DNA from 4 places in the Buttiauxella sp. 3AFRM03 genome. Region 1 is predicted to be linked to each of the others. Evidence: predicted binding sites of a transcription regulator. Region 1 holds the regulator's gene; each other region holds the start of a gene.
What was found. Region 1 encodes Fur, which represses iron uptake genes when iron is present. Its sites were predicted from a motif close to ATAATAATGAGAACNACTATCAA; they were not measured.

Region 1 (3,149 bases):
ATTGTCTACCAGCTACCAGTTCTACGGTTCGCGTGACAAAGTCTCTGATGGCAGCGTTAACGATCTGTATGACGGCACCGCATGGTTGCAGGCTCTGACATTCGGCTACAAAGTGGGCCAGGTTGACCTGCGGCTCGAAGGTACCATGGTCAAGGCTGATGGCCAGCAGGGCTACTTCCTGCAACGTATGACCCCAACTTACGCATCGTCAAACGGTCGTCTGGATATCTGGTGGGATAACCGTTCTGACTTCAACGCCAATGGTGAAAAAGCCATCTTCGCGGGTGCCATGTATGACCTGAGCAATTGGGATCTGGCTGGTTGGGCTGTAGGTGCTTCGTATGTTTACGCATGGGATGCAAAACCAAGCTCTAAACCAACCACTGACGGTTACTACGATGCTGACAATCGCCTGAAAGAATCGGCGTACAGCCTTGATGCGTTGTACACCATTCAGGATGGGCGCGCGAAAGGCACTCTGTTCAAACTGCACTTCACTCAATACGACAACCACTCCGACATCCCAAGCTGGGGCGGTGGTTACGGCAACATCTTCCAGGATGAGCGTGACGTGAAATTCATCGTCATCGCACCGTTCACCATCTTCTGATTCGATTCCGGGCGTGAAAGCGCCCGGTTTTATAAAGGATATCGAGCATGAAAAAAATCATTTTGGTTACGGTCATGGCTTTAGGTTTGAGCGCCTGCGCACAACCCTCTAAAACGGCACCGGAAGATACAAAACTGAAACAAGCCTATAGCGCCTGTATCAATACCGCAGAAGGGAATCCTGATAAAATTCAGGCCTGTCAGAGCGTGTTAAACGTGCTGGGTCAGGAAAAGGAACACCAGGAATTTGCGAAGAAAGAAACGGTGCGCACCCTGGATTATCAAAACTGTATTCAGGCCACTCGTACTGGTAACGACCAGGCGGTAAAAGCCAAGTGCGATAAAATCTGGCAAGAGATTCGTGCGAACAACAAGTAATCTGTGAATTCAGGCAATAAAAAAACCGGTGAGCTTCCTCACCGGTTTTTTTATACCTGACATCTGGTTCAGAATGTCAGATATGCGGATTACTTTTCGCTGATTTCGTGTGCATTCTCGTCGGTACGGCAATCACCTTCAGCGCAGTGACCGTAAAGGTACAGGCTGTGGTTGGTCAGACGGATGCCATGGCGTGATGCGATTTCACGCTGACGAGATTCAATTGAATCATCACTGAACTCAATAACTTTGCCGCAGTCCAGGCAAATCAGGTGGTCGTGGTGATGTTGTTGAGTTAACTCGAATACGGATTTGCCGCCTTCGAAGTTGTGACGAGTGACAATGCCTGCATCATCAAACTGGTTTAGTACACGATAAACTGTGGCGAGACCAATTTCTTCGCCCATATCAATCAGACGTTTGTATAAGTCTTCCGCACTGACATGATGGTTCACCGGACCCTGTAGCACTTCAAGGATTTTTAATCGCGGAAGCGTGACTTTCAGGCCGGCCTTCTTCAATGCGGTATTATTGTCAGTCATGCGGAAATTGTCCTGTTGCTTAACGGATCGCTCGGACTCAGGGTGAGCGTTAAGATGAATGCGTCTCATTATAGAACTGCAGATTCTAAATGGAAACCGCAAGTATTATTCATAATCAAGCTAAAAAATGGCGGCTGAGTCGCGATTTAATTGCCTTGTTAGCTATTTAGCCAGGGGGTCATTGTACAGGGACAAACCGAAAAGTTAAAAATTTGTAGCGATTATTTTAATCGGAATAATCTATCAATGTGACGCAACCCGTTTAAAAGCTGCGTCACATCCAGAATCAGGCGTTGATGATATCTGCCAGGTTCAGCTCGTCAGAAACTTGTTTGACCCATTTCTGAACGCGTTCAGCAGTCAGTTCTGGTTGACGATCTTCATCGATAGCCAGACCGACAAAGTGATCGTCGTCAGCCAGACCTTTAGAGGCTTCAAAATGGTAGCCCGCCGTTGGCCAGTGACCGACGATAGCAGCACCGCGTGGCTCAATGATGTCACGGATAGTGCCCAATGCGTCACAGAAGTATTCTGCATAGTCTTCCTGGTCACCACAGCCGAACAGGGCGACCAGTTTGCCGTTGAAATCAACTTCTTCCAGAGTCGGGAAGAAGTCATCCCAGTCGCATTGCGCTTCACCGTAATACCACGTTGGAATGCCGAGAAGCAGAATATCGAAGCCTTCCAGGTCTTCTTTGCTGCTCTTAGCAATGTCATGCACCTCAGCAACGTCTTTACCGAGCTGTTTTTGAATCATCTTCGCGATATTTTCGGTGTTACCAGTGTCGCTGCCGAAAAAAATGCCTACGATTGCCATGAGTAAAATAACCTCTTGATACTTAATGGTATGGTGGCTGCTAATTGGCCACAGATAGGGCAATCATAGCAGAACACATTGCGGTGCGGAAACTGCTATCAGCCTGTTGTGCACAGACTGCAACATCGTATTCCGGGCATATAGCCTTTCAACTAACTGAGATGCTGCTTCAGTTGCGCGAGTAGAATCTCTTCAATCAACTCACTACGACTGATATTGCGCGCTTCAGCCAGATGATTTAGTGCATCTACTGCATCGTTATTGAGCTTCAGTTCCACTCGCTTCAGGCCGCGTACTTTATCGCGCTTGAGCTGGTTGCGTTTGTTGATACGCAGTTGCTCATCACGCGTCAGCGGATTAGTTTTTGGCCGCCCGGGGCGACGCTCGTCCGCGAACAGATCTAATGTAGTACGGTCCGTTTGTTCTTTTGCCATGATTAGACTACTGACAGGGAATTCAGGTGGCACGGAGCGGGGTGCTCTGGCGCATTTTAGCGCGCAATCATACATCAGCATGGCTTGCGCGCCAACGCGTTAGCTGCATCTAACAGCCAGTCGGTTTGTTTTTAATCAGTTTGCTGTACTTGCGTCGATAAAACGGTGGATTGCGCGCAAAACAGCATCAGGTTTTTCGGCGTGAACCCAGTGTCCGGCACCGGCAACCACATGAGCGCGCGCCTGAGGGAATTGCGCAAGCAGCGTTTCGCGGTGTGATTCGTCAACATAAGGCGATGCACCACCACGGATAAACAGTGCCGGTTCATTCCAGGTTGGGATAGCTTGCCAGCCGACAATATTCTCGTA
Region 2 (3,149 bases), 420 kb from region 1:
ACGGTTGGCGCGTATATCAACTGGAAACTGGTCGCCGGACGTTTACGTGTTCACACCGAGGTGAACAACAACGCACTGACGCTGCCTGATTATTTCACCGGACGTTTTGAAGATAAAAGCCGCATCCTGCGTATTATCTCAGCGTTGGTTATCCTGCTGTTCTTCACTATCTATTGTGCATCTGGCATCGTGGCGGGGGCTCGTCTGTTCGAAAGCACCTTTGGCATGAGCTATGAAACCGCACTGTGGGCGGGTGCAGCGGCAACCATCATTTATACCTTCGTGGGCGGGTTCCTGGCAGTGAGCTGGACCGATACCGTGCAGGCTAGCCTGATGATTTTTGCGCTGATCCTGACACCGGTGATGGTGGTTATCGCAGTGGGCGGCTTTGACGATTCAATGGCGGTTATCAAGCAAAAAAGTATTGAAAACGTCGATATGCTCAAAGGCCTGAACTTTGTGGCGATTATCTCGCTGATGGGCTGGGGCCTGGGTTACTTCGGCCAGCCACATATTCTGGCGCGTTTCATGGCGGCAGATTCACATCACACCATCGTCAAAGCGCGTCGCATCAGTATGACGTGGATGGTGCTGTGCCTGGCGGGTGCGTGTGCGGTGGGCTTCTTCGGTATCGCTTATTTCAACAACAACCCGTCATTGGCAGGCTCTGTTAACCAGAACGGCGAGCGTGTGTTCATCGAGCTGGCGCAATTACTGTTTAACCCATGGATTGCAGGCATCTTGTTGTCAGCGATTTTAGCGGCGGTGATGTCTACGCTGAGCTGCCAGTTGTTGGTATGTTCCAGCGCCATTACTGAAGACTTGTATAAAGCCTTCTTCCGTAAAGATGCCGGGCAGAAAGAGCTGGTGTGGGTAGGGCGTTTCATGGTGCTGCTGGTTGCGCTGATTGCCATCGCACTGGCGGCTAACCCTGAAAACCGCGTTCTTGGTCTGGTGAGTTACGCCTGGGCAGGCTTCGGTGCCGCGTTTGGCCCGGTTGTGCTGTTCTCGGTCATGTGGTCACGCATGACGCGTAATGGCGCGCTTGCGGGGATGATCATCGGTGCCTTGACCGTCATCGTCTGGAAACAGTTTGGCTGGTTGGGTCTGTACGAAATCATTCCTGGTTTCATCTTCGGCAGCATCGGTATTGTGGTTGTTAGCCTGCTTGGCAAAGCGCCAAGTACATCGATGCAAAAACGCTTTGCACAAGCGGATGAGATTTATCACACCGCTCCACCGTCAAAGTTACAGGTCGAGTAATTCTGCTGACAAACCTCTTCGTAGGTTGGATAAGCGCAGCGTCATCCGACACAACGCGCGCAAATGGTGGATGACGCTAACGCTTATCCACCCTACAAAACACGTTTATCACCCTTTGCCAGCAATCTGAAGGCCGCTAATAGCGGCCTTTTTTACAGCTATACACAAAAATTCAAATTCTCTGCTTGTGTTTATTTTTATGGTAATGATAATCACAATCGTTCTGGTTTTACTTTTCTTTACGTCTTTTGACCTGAGTTCACAGTTGGAGTATCAGGAATGTTCGTTCCGTTTCTCATTATGTTACGCGAAGGGCTGGAAGCCGCGTTGATTGTCAGTTTAATAGCCAGCTATCTGAAGCGCACACAACGCGGCCAGTGGATTGGCGTCATGTGGATTGGGGTGGTTGCAGCCGCAGCGCTTTGCTTAGGCTTAGGCATCTTCATCAACGAAACGACCGGCGAATTCCCGCAAAAAGAACAAGAGATGTTTGAAGGCATTGTCGCCGTCATCGCCGTATTCATCCTGACCTGGATGGTGTTCTGGATGCGCAAAGTATCGCGCAACGTCAAAGGGCAGCTGGAGCAGAAGGTCGATGAAGCGCTGCATAGCAAAGGCAGCCACGGCTGGGCGTTGATTATGATGGTGTTCTTCGCCGTCGCCCGCGAAGGGCTGGAATCGGTGTTCTTTCTGCTGGCGGCATTCCAGCAGGACGTCGGCATTATGCCGCCACTTGGTGCGATGCTCGGTCTTGGCACCGCCATCGTGCTGGGCTTCTTGCTTTATTGGGGCGGCATCCGCCTGAATCTTGCCGTGTTCTTCAAATGGACCAGCTTGTTTATTTTACTGGTCGCCGCCGGTCTTGCTGCGGGTGCGGTTCGTGCATTCCATGAAGCCGGGCTTTGGAACCATTTCCAGGATATCGCTTTCGACCTGAGTAATGTTCTTTCAACGCATTCCCTGACTGGCACGCTGCTTGAGGGCATTTTTGGTTATCAGGAAGCGCCTAGCGTCAGCGAAGTGGCGATGTACTTTATTTACCTGATTCCCGCGCTGGTGCTGTTCTTCATTCCCCCACGTCTGGGTAGCCAGGCGACAAATAGCGTTCGTTAATAATATTGTGGCGAGAAATCGCCTCTTAGTTACAACATACTGATGTTTTAAAGGGATTGGCCATGACTACACATTTTCGTCGAAAAGCCCTGCATGCTGCGTTGTTTGCGCTTGCCTCTTCAGCCTTTGCGGTGCAAGCCGCCGATGTTCCTCAGGTAAAAGTCACCGTTACTGATAAACAGTGCGAACCGATGAACATTACGGTTAACGCCGGTAAAACCCAGTTCATTATTCAGAACAACAGCCAGAAAGCGCTGGAGTGGGAAATCCTCAAAGGGGTGATGGTAGTCGAAGAGCGTGAGAACATCGCGCCGGGCTTCTCTCAGAAAATGACGGCCAACCTGCAAGCCGGTGAGTACGACATGACTTGCGGCCTGCTCAGCAACCCAAAAGGCAAACTTATTGTTAAAGCTGCTGGCGACCAGGCCGCACCGAAAAACGACCTGATGGCGTTATCCGGCCCGATTACCGAATATAAAACCTACGTCACTGCGCAAGTGGCCGAGCTGGTTAAAGGTACCAAAGCCTTTACTGACGCAGTGAAAGCCGGTGACATAGAAAAAGCTAAATCCTTGTATGCACCAACCCGTCAGTATTACGAACGTATCGAACCGATTGCCGAACTGTTCTCCGATCTGGACGGCAGCATCGATGCCCGTGAAGACGATTATGAGCAGAAAGCTAACGACCCGAAATTCACCGGTTTCCATCGTCTGGAAAAAGCACTGTTTGGTGATAACTCCACCAAAGGCATGGAAAAATATGCCGATCAG
Region 3 (3,149 bases), 630 kb from region 1:
CGTGCCAGGCGAAACACGGAAATCGCCAGCTGTCGCTCATTCGCTTTATGAAAAAGCGGCCTGCTAGTTTAACCAGCAGGCCGCTCTATATATGTGATGCGATGGAGAGAAAGGAAAATTGATGCTTATTGGGTTTTCGTGACTTCTTGCCCAACCAGGCCAATCTTCAAATACCCTGCCTGATGCAGCGTATCCATCACATTCATCATCGTTTCGTAATCAACTGATTTGTCGGCGCGGAAGAAAATCGTGGTGTCTTTCTTGCCTTCTGTCGCAGCAATCAGAGCATTGACCATGCTCTCTTTGGTCACTTCATCGTTGCCGATAAACATCGTGTGATCGGCTTTGACAGACAGGTAGACCGGTTTTTCCGGACGCGGCTGCGGCTGGCTTGAAGACGCGGGAAGGTTAACCTTCACATCGACGGTCGCCAGCGGCGCTGCCACCATGAAGATAATCAGCAATACCAACATGACATCGATAAAAGGTGTCACGTTGATTTCGTGCATTTCACCGTTATCGTCGAGATTTTCGTTAAGACGCAAAGCCATGGGATCAACCTACACGCAGTTTCTGAGCGGTACGAACCGGGCGAGCAAGAGAACTGGCTGCTAAATCGAGGTCACGGCTTTGCAGCAGTAAAACCTGAGCAGCAACGTCGCCCAGAGAAGCTTTGTAACCACCAATCACCCGAGCAAATACGTTGTAGATAACAACCGCCGGAATCGCTGCCACCAGGCCGATAGCCGTGGCCAGCAAGGCTTCGGCAATACCTGGTGCAACAACAGCAAGGTTAGTAGTTTGTGACTGTGCGATACCAATAAAGCTGTTCATGATGCCCCAGACGGTACCAAACAGACCGACAAACGGGGAAATGGCACCAATAGTCGCCAGAAAGCCATTACCGCGCCCCATGTGGCGACCCACCGCCGCAACTCGGCGCTCAAGGCGAAAACCGGTACGCTCTTTAATGCCTTCGTTATCTTCGCTACCTGTGGAAAGCTCAAGCTCATTTTGCGCTTCATTAATAAGCATCGTGCTCAGGCTTTTTGCATCAAACGTTTCGGCCATTTCGCTGGCTTCATCCAGAGAGCGGGCATTAGCTAAATGTTGTTGTTCACGCTTCAGACGGCGCTTTTGCGACATCAGCTCAACACTTTTGCTAAAGAAGATTGCCCAGGTGACGACAGAGGCCAGAATCAGGCCGATCATCACAATCTTTACCACGATGTCAGCATGCTGATACATGCCCCAGACAGAGAGATCTGTCTGCATCAAATTATTCGTCACTCTTACTCTCCACCGCGAAATAATACTAAAACTGTGCGCAATAATATCAAAACGACATCGAATTGATAGTAGTTCTCATTAGTATTTAAAGAGTGCCTTAAATTGTCCATGGATTCCTTGCGTTTACGCAGCAAAAGCATGATAAGTTAGTTTTGGACATCCAGATGGTTAAATAGGGCAAAGTGAACATGACTGACAAGCACATTGAAACGGCGCTGGTTAATGCCGGGCGCGATAAAAAATTCACCCAGGGTTCGGTTAACAGCGTCATTCAACGCGCGTCATCATTGGTTTTTGAAACCGTCGAAGCCAAAAAACAGGCCACGGCAAACCGCGCGAAAGGCGAGCTGTTTTATGGTCGCCGTGGCACCCTGACCCACTTCTCGTTGCAAGAAGCCATGTGCGAACTGGAAGGCGGCGCGGGTTGCGCACTTTACCCTTGCGGTGCCGCAGCCGTTGCCAATGCGATTCTGGCCTTTGTCGAACATGGCGATAATGTGCTGATGACCGGCTCCGCCTACGAACCCAGCCAGGATTTCTGCACCAAAATCCTCGCTAAACTCGGCGTCACGACCACCTGGTTTGACCCGATGATTGGCGCAGGCATTGCCCAACTCGTGCAACCCAATACTAAAGTTGTATTTCTGGAATCGCCTGGTTCGATAACAATGGAAGTACATGACGTTCCAGCCATTGTTCAGGCGATACGCAGCGTGGCCCCTGACGCCATCATCATGATCGATAACACCTGGGCGGCGGGCATTTTGTTTAAAGCGCTGGATTTCGGCATTGATATTTCAATTCAGGCGGGAACCAAATACCTGATTGGCCATTCTGATGCGATGGTCGGAACGGCGGTATCAAACGCCCGCTGCTGGGATCAGTTGCGTGAGAACTCGTATCTGATGGGGCAAATGCTGGATGCAGATACTGCTTATATGACCAGCCGTGGTTTGCGCACATTAGGCGTGCGTCTGCGTCAACATCATGAAAGCAGCCTGAAAATTGCCGAATGGCTGGCGCAACATCCGCAGGTTGAGCGCGTCAATCATCCTGCATTGCCCGGCAGCAAAGGCCACGAGTTTTGGAAACGAGACTTTACAGGGAGCAGCGGCTTGTTCTCATTTGTGCTTAAAAAGCGTTTGAATAATGACCAGTATCAAAGCTACCTGGACAATTTCAACTACTTTAGTATGGCCTATTCATGGGGCGGATATGAATCGCTGATTCTGGCCAACCAGCCAGAAGAACTGGCGGAGATTCGCCCTGCCGGGGGAATAGACTTCACCGGAACGCTGGTGCGTGTTCATATTGGGCTGGAGAATGTGGACGACCTGATTGCCGATCTGGACGCAGGTTTCCAGCGTATCGCCTAAAATTGCCAAATGTGGACACTGCAAAGAACAGTTTTTTTGCTTTCATGGTGATTTGTTGAGCCTGTGATCAAGGTGTCGCAGGCCATTTAGCGTTACACTATGTCCCTAAAATTAAGGTGTGCCTAAGCTAATGACTTTAGATTTAGGTGCGCCCAATAAAGCGGTTCCACAGGATTTGCCATGGCTGTTATACACAATATTGTTCAGGCGCTTTGGCAACATGATTTTGCTGCACTCGCGGACCCTCATGTTGTTGGAGTGGTTTATTGCGTCATGTTTGCGACGCTGTTTCTCGAAAATGGATTACTACCCGCCTCATTTTTGCCGGGCGACAGTCTGCTGTTACTCGCGGGAGCCTTAGTGGCGAAAGGGGTGATGGGTTTTGTCCCCACCTTATTGATCCTCACCGCGGCGGCGAGCCTTGGCTGCTGGTTGAGCTACGCACAAGGGCGCTGGCTCGGTAATACCAAAATAGTGAAAAGC
Region 4 (3,149 bases), 1.7 Mb from region 1:
TCAATGCCATACGGCTCAGAGAACGAGCCACCCGCGCCCAGCAATTGCTGGATTTTCATCGCCAGCACATTTTTGATTTCATACTCACCGGCAACGGGAATGCCACGCTGAGTCAGTAACGTGTTACCGAGAATAATCGAGGTAATGATGTTCTCGTAAGCGTTGCCATTGCGCCCTTCGTAGTAATACGCCAGCGCACCAAGGTGGTTGTTTTCTATCAGTTGATCCATGGCGCAAGCGGTCTGGACGGCACGTTCTAATTCGTTTTTTTCACAGGCGGGATCGATTTGCAGCGAGGCTTCCACTTCTTGCCATTTTTGCCTGCTGGCGGTTTGCATGACCAGCTCGCGGTATTCGGCCAGCTCGCACATTTCCAGCGGCTTGAAGCGCACGCCGAGTTTGGCGCTCAGGTTGGTCATGTTGCTGTAAACGTCGACCATGCCGTCGTAATAATGCCCCAACACGCCCACCTGGCAAGCCGCCAGCTGTTTGTGTACTTCGAGGGCTTGCAGCCATTGTTCCGTTTGCTGCCAGGCATATTCATCACCCTGCAATGCCCCGACGATCAGCTGGTAACGAATCCCCGCGCGATTAAACACGTTTGCCAGTTCCGGTGCGCTGCACGCCTGGCAGTGTGCCAGCCATTCGCCGGTACGTTCGCCACGATCGGCCATCTCGCGGATTTTCCCGTACGGCAAACCCAGTTCTGGTTGCAGGGCGAGGATAATCACCGGCTTATTGATCTTTTGCACCAGCGGCAGCACCGTGGAACTCAGCGCGTAGGTGCTGATATACAGCACGATGGCATCGACCGGTTGACTTTGAAGTTGTGTAGCAAAGCGGTCAGCTTTGGCGACGCTATCAATCAGGCCACCATTAATCACCGTCGCGTTAAGCCCGGCGAGACGATGGTCAATTTGTTGCAGATAGCCCGTAAGGCGCTGTTCCAGGCCAGAAAATTGCGGCCAGTAGGTATCAAGGCCGATACCGAAAAGGGCGACGTTAAGCGACATAGTAGTGCTCCAGACAGGAAGAAACGCCGACTATCACCCTATTTGCCCAACGCTACCTTTGCGGCAATGCCAGTTTCTGTGGCTGATGGCAAAAAACGATTTATCTGCCTGACAGTGCTCACATTTTCTCCATCATGACGAAAAGTTATAACCTTGCTAAAAGTACGGCATTGATAATCATTTTCAATATCATTTAATTAACTATAATGAACCAACTGATTACGCGGCGTTAACAGCTTGTGCGCCGTTCGATAATAAATGGAGATGATGAACATGAGTTATACACTGCCATCCCTGCCTTACGCATACGACGCTCTGGAACCGCATTTCGACAAGCAAACGATGGAAATCCATCACAGCAAACACCACCAGGCGTACGTAAATAACGCTAATGCAGCGCTGGAATCTCTGCCAGAGTTCGCAAGCCTGCCAGTTGAAGAGCTGATCGCTAAACTGGATCAACTGCCAGCTGACAAGAAAACCGTTCTGCGTAACAACGCAGGTGGCCACGCTAACCACAGCTTCTTCTGGAAAGGCCTGAAAACTGGCACCACCCTGCAAGGTGACCTGAAAGCCGCCATCGAGCGTGACTTCGGTAGCGTTGATAATTTCAAAGCAGAATTTGAGAAAGCTGCGGCAACTCGTTTCGGCTCCGGCTGGGCGTGGCTGGTTCTGAAAGGTGACAAACTGGCTGTGGTTTCCACCGCAAACCAGGACAGCCCGCTGATGGGCGAAGCGGTTTCTGGCGTATCCGGCTTCCCAATCGTGGGTCTGGATGTGTGGGAGCATGCTTACTATCTGAAGTTCCAAAACCGTCGCCCTGACTACATCAAAGCATTCTGGGATGTGGTGAACTGGGACGAAGCAGCAGCACGTTTTGCCGCTAAAAAATAAGTTGCAAAGCAACTGATGAAAAGCGAGCCTGATGGCTCGCTTTTTTTATATCTGTCGTCTGGCCACAGGGAGGATCCGATGCACTATCCGCTAAACGTATATATTGGCAAAGTTCGTGAGTATGCAGGCAGCAGGCCAAGTGCGATCGCCAAATATCAGGTCGATGGTGAGCTGAAACTCACTGAGTTGGGTCTGGAAGGCGATCAACAGGCTGAAAAAATTGTTCATGGTGGGCCAGATCGCGCGTTGTGCCATTATCCGCGCGAGCATTACACCTGGTGGGCGCGTGAATTCCCCGAACAGGCTGAACTGTTTACCGCCCCAGCCTATGGCGAAAATTTATCGACCGAGGGGCTGACAGAAAAAGATGTCTATATTGGCGATATTTTCCGTTGGGGCGATGCACTGATTCAGGTCACACAACCGCGCTCACCGTGCTACAAGCTGAATTACCATTTTGGCATTAACAATATGTCTTCGCTGATGCAGGAAACGGGTTATTGCGGCTGGCTGTATAAAGTCGTGCTGGCAGGCAATGTATCGACAGAAAATCCACTGGAACTGGTTTCCCGAGTAAGTGATGTTTCGGTGGCTGAAGCTATCGCCATCGCCTGGCATATGCCATTTGATGACGAACAATTCCATCGCTTGCTGTCCGCCGCCGGACTATCGACAAGCTGGACGCGTACCATGCAGAAACGACGTCTTTTGGGAAAGGTTGAAGATAATTCACGACGGTTGTTTGGGAAGTAAATTCCAGAAACAAAAAACCCGCCAGAGGCGGTTTTTTTTAATTCTTAGCTTTGCTAACGCTAACCTTACAGGCTAGTTACGTTACCAGCAGCTGGGCCTTTAGCACCACTTTCGATGGTGAAAGACACTTTCTGGCCTTCGTCCAGAGACTTGTAGCCATCGTTCTGGATAGCAGAGAAGTGTACGAACACGTCTTTTGAGCCATCGTCAGGAGTGATGAAGCCGAAGCCTTTGTCAGAGTTGAACCATTTTACGAGACCAGTCATTTTGTTAGACATAGATATTACCTTTTAAATTAAATTTGCCTTCCGGCGCAATTGGAATGTTTTACAGATTTTTTAAAGCGATAAAGGAAGGTAGATCACGTCGAAGGGTATCTATGATAACTCTTTGAGGACTGCGCTACTAAACTGCTTAAAGGTTCTGTGCTTCAAACCGATGAATGCATTAACTCATATAACCACGGTGAATGACAAGGTTTATTTTAGC

Region 2: a site for Fur is predicted at 1,463-1,485, ahead of efeU (iron uptake transporter permease EfeU). Genes of this name have one in related genera too.
Region 3: a site for Fur is predicted at 1,353-1,375, ahead of exbB (tol-pal system-associated acyl-CoA thioesterase). Genes of this name have one in related genera too.
Region 4: a site for Fur is predicted at 1,184-1,206, ahead of sodA (superoxide dismutase [Mn]). Genes of this name have one in related genera too.

Annotation. Positions count from the first base shown of each region.
Region 1 is NZ_CP033076.1:1,604,944-1,608,092, reverse strand. It holds gene chiP (chitoporin) at 1-610, shown strand, start outside; gene chiQ (ChiQ/YbfN family lipoprotein) at 658-987, shown strand; gene fur (ferric iron uptake transcriptional regulator) at 1,077-1,529, opposite strand; gene fldA (flavodoxin FldA) at 1,816-2,346, opposite strand; gene ybfE (LexA regulated protein) at 2,499-2,780, opposite strand; gene ybfF (esterase) at 2,916-3,149, opposite strand, start outside.
Region 2 is NZ_CP033076.1:1,181,717-1,184,865, reverse strand. It holds gene putP (sodium/proline symporter PutP) at 1-1,263, shown strand, start outside; gene efeU (iron uptake transporter permease EfeU) at 1,543-2,376, shown strand; gene efeO (iron uptake system protein EfeO) at 2,439-3,149, shown strand, end outside.
Region 3 is NZ_CP033076.1:2,236,766-2,239,914, forward strand. It holds gene exbD (TonB system transport protein ExbD) at 126-551, opposite strand; gene exbB (tol-pal system-associated acyl-CoA thioesterase) at 556-1,290, opposite strand; gene metC (cystathionine beta-lyase) at 1,479-2,666, shown strand; gene D8682_RS11915 (DedA family protein) at 2,847-3,149, shown strand, end outside.
Region 4 is NZ_CP033076.1:3,284,818-3,287,966, reverse strand. It holds gene D8682_RS16710 (L-fucose/L-arabinose isomerase family protein) at 1-1,013, opposite strand, end outside; gene sodA (superoxide dismutase [Mn]) at 1,287-1,907, shown strand; gene yiiM (6-hydroxyaminopurine reductase) at 1,986-2,660, shown strand; gene cspA (RNA chaperone/antiterminator CspA) at 2,726-2,938, opposite strand.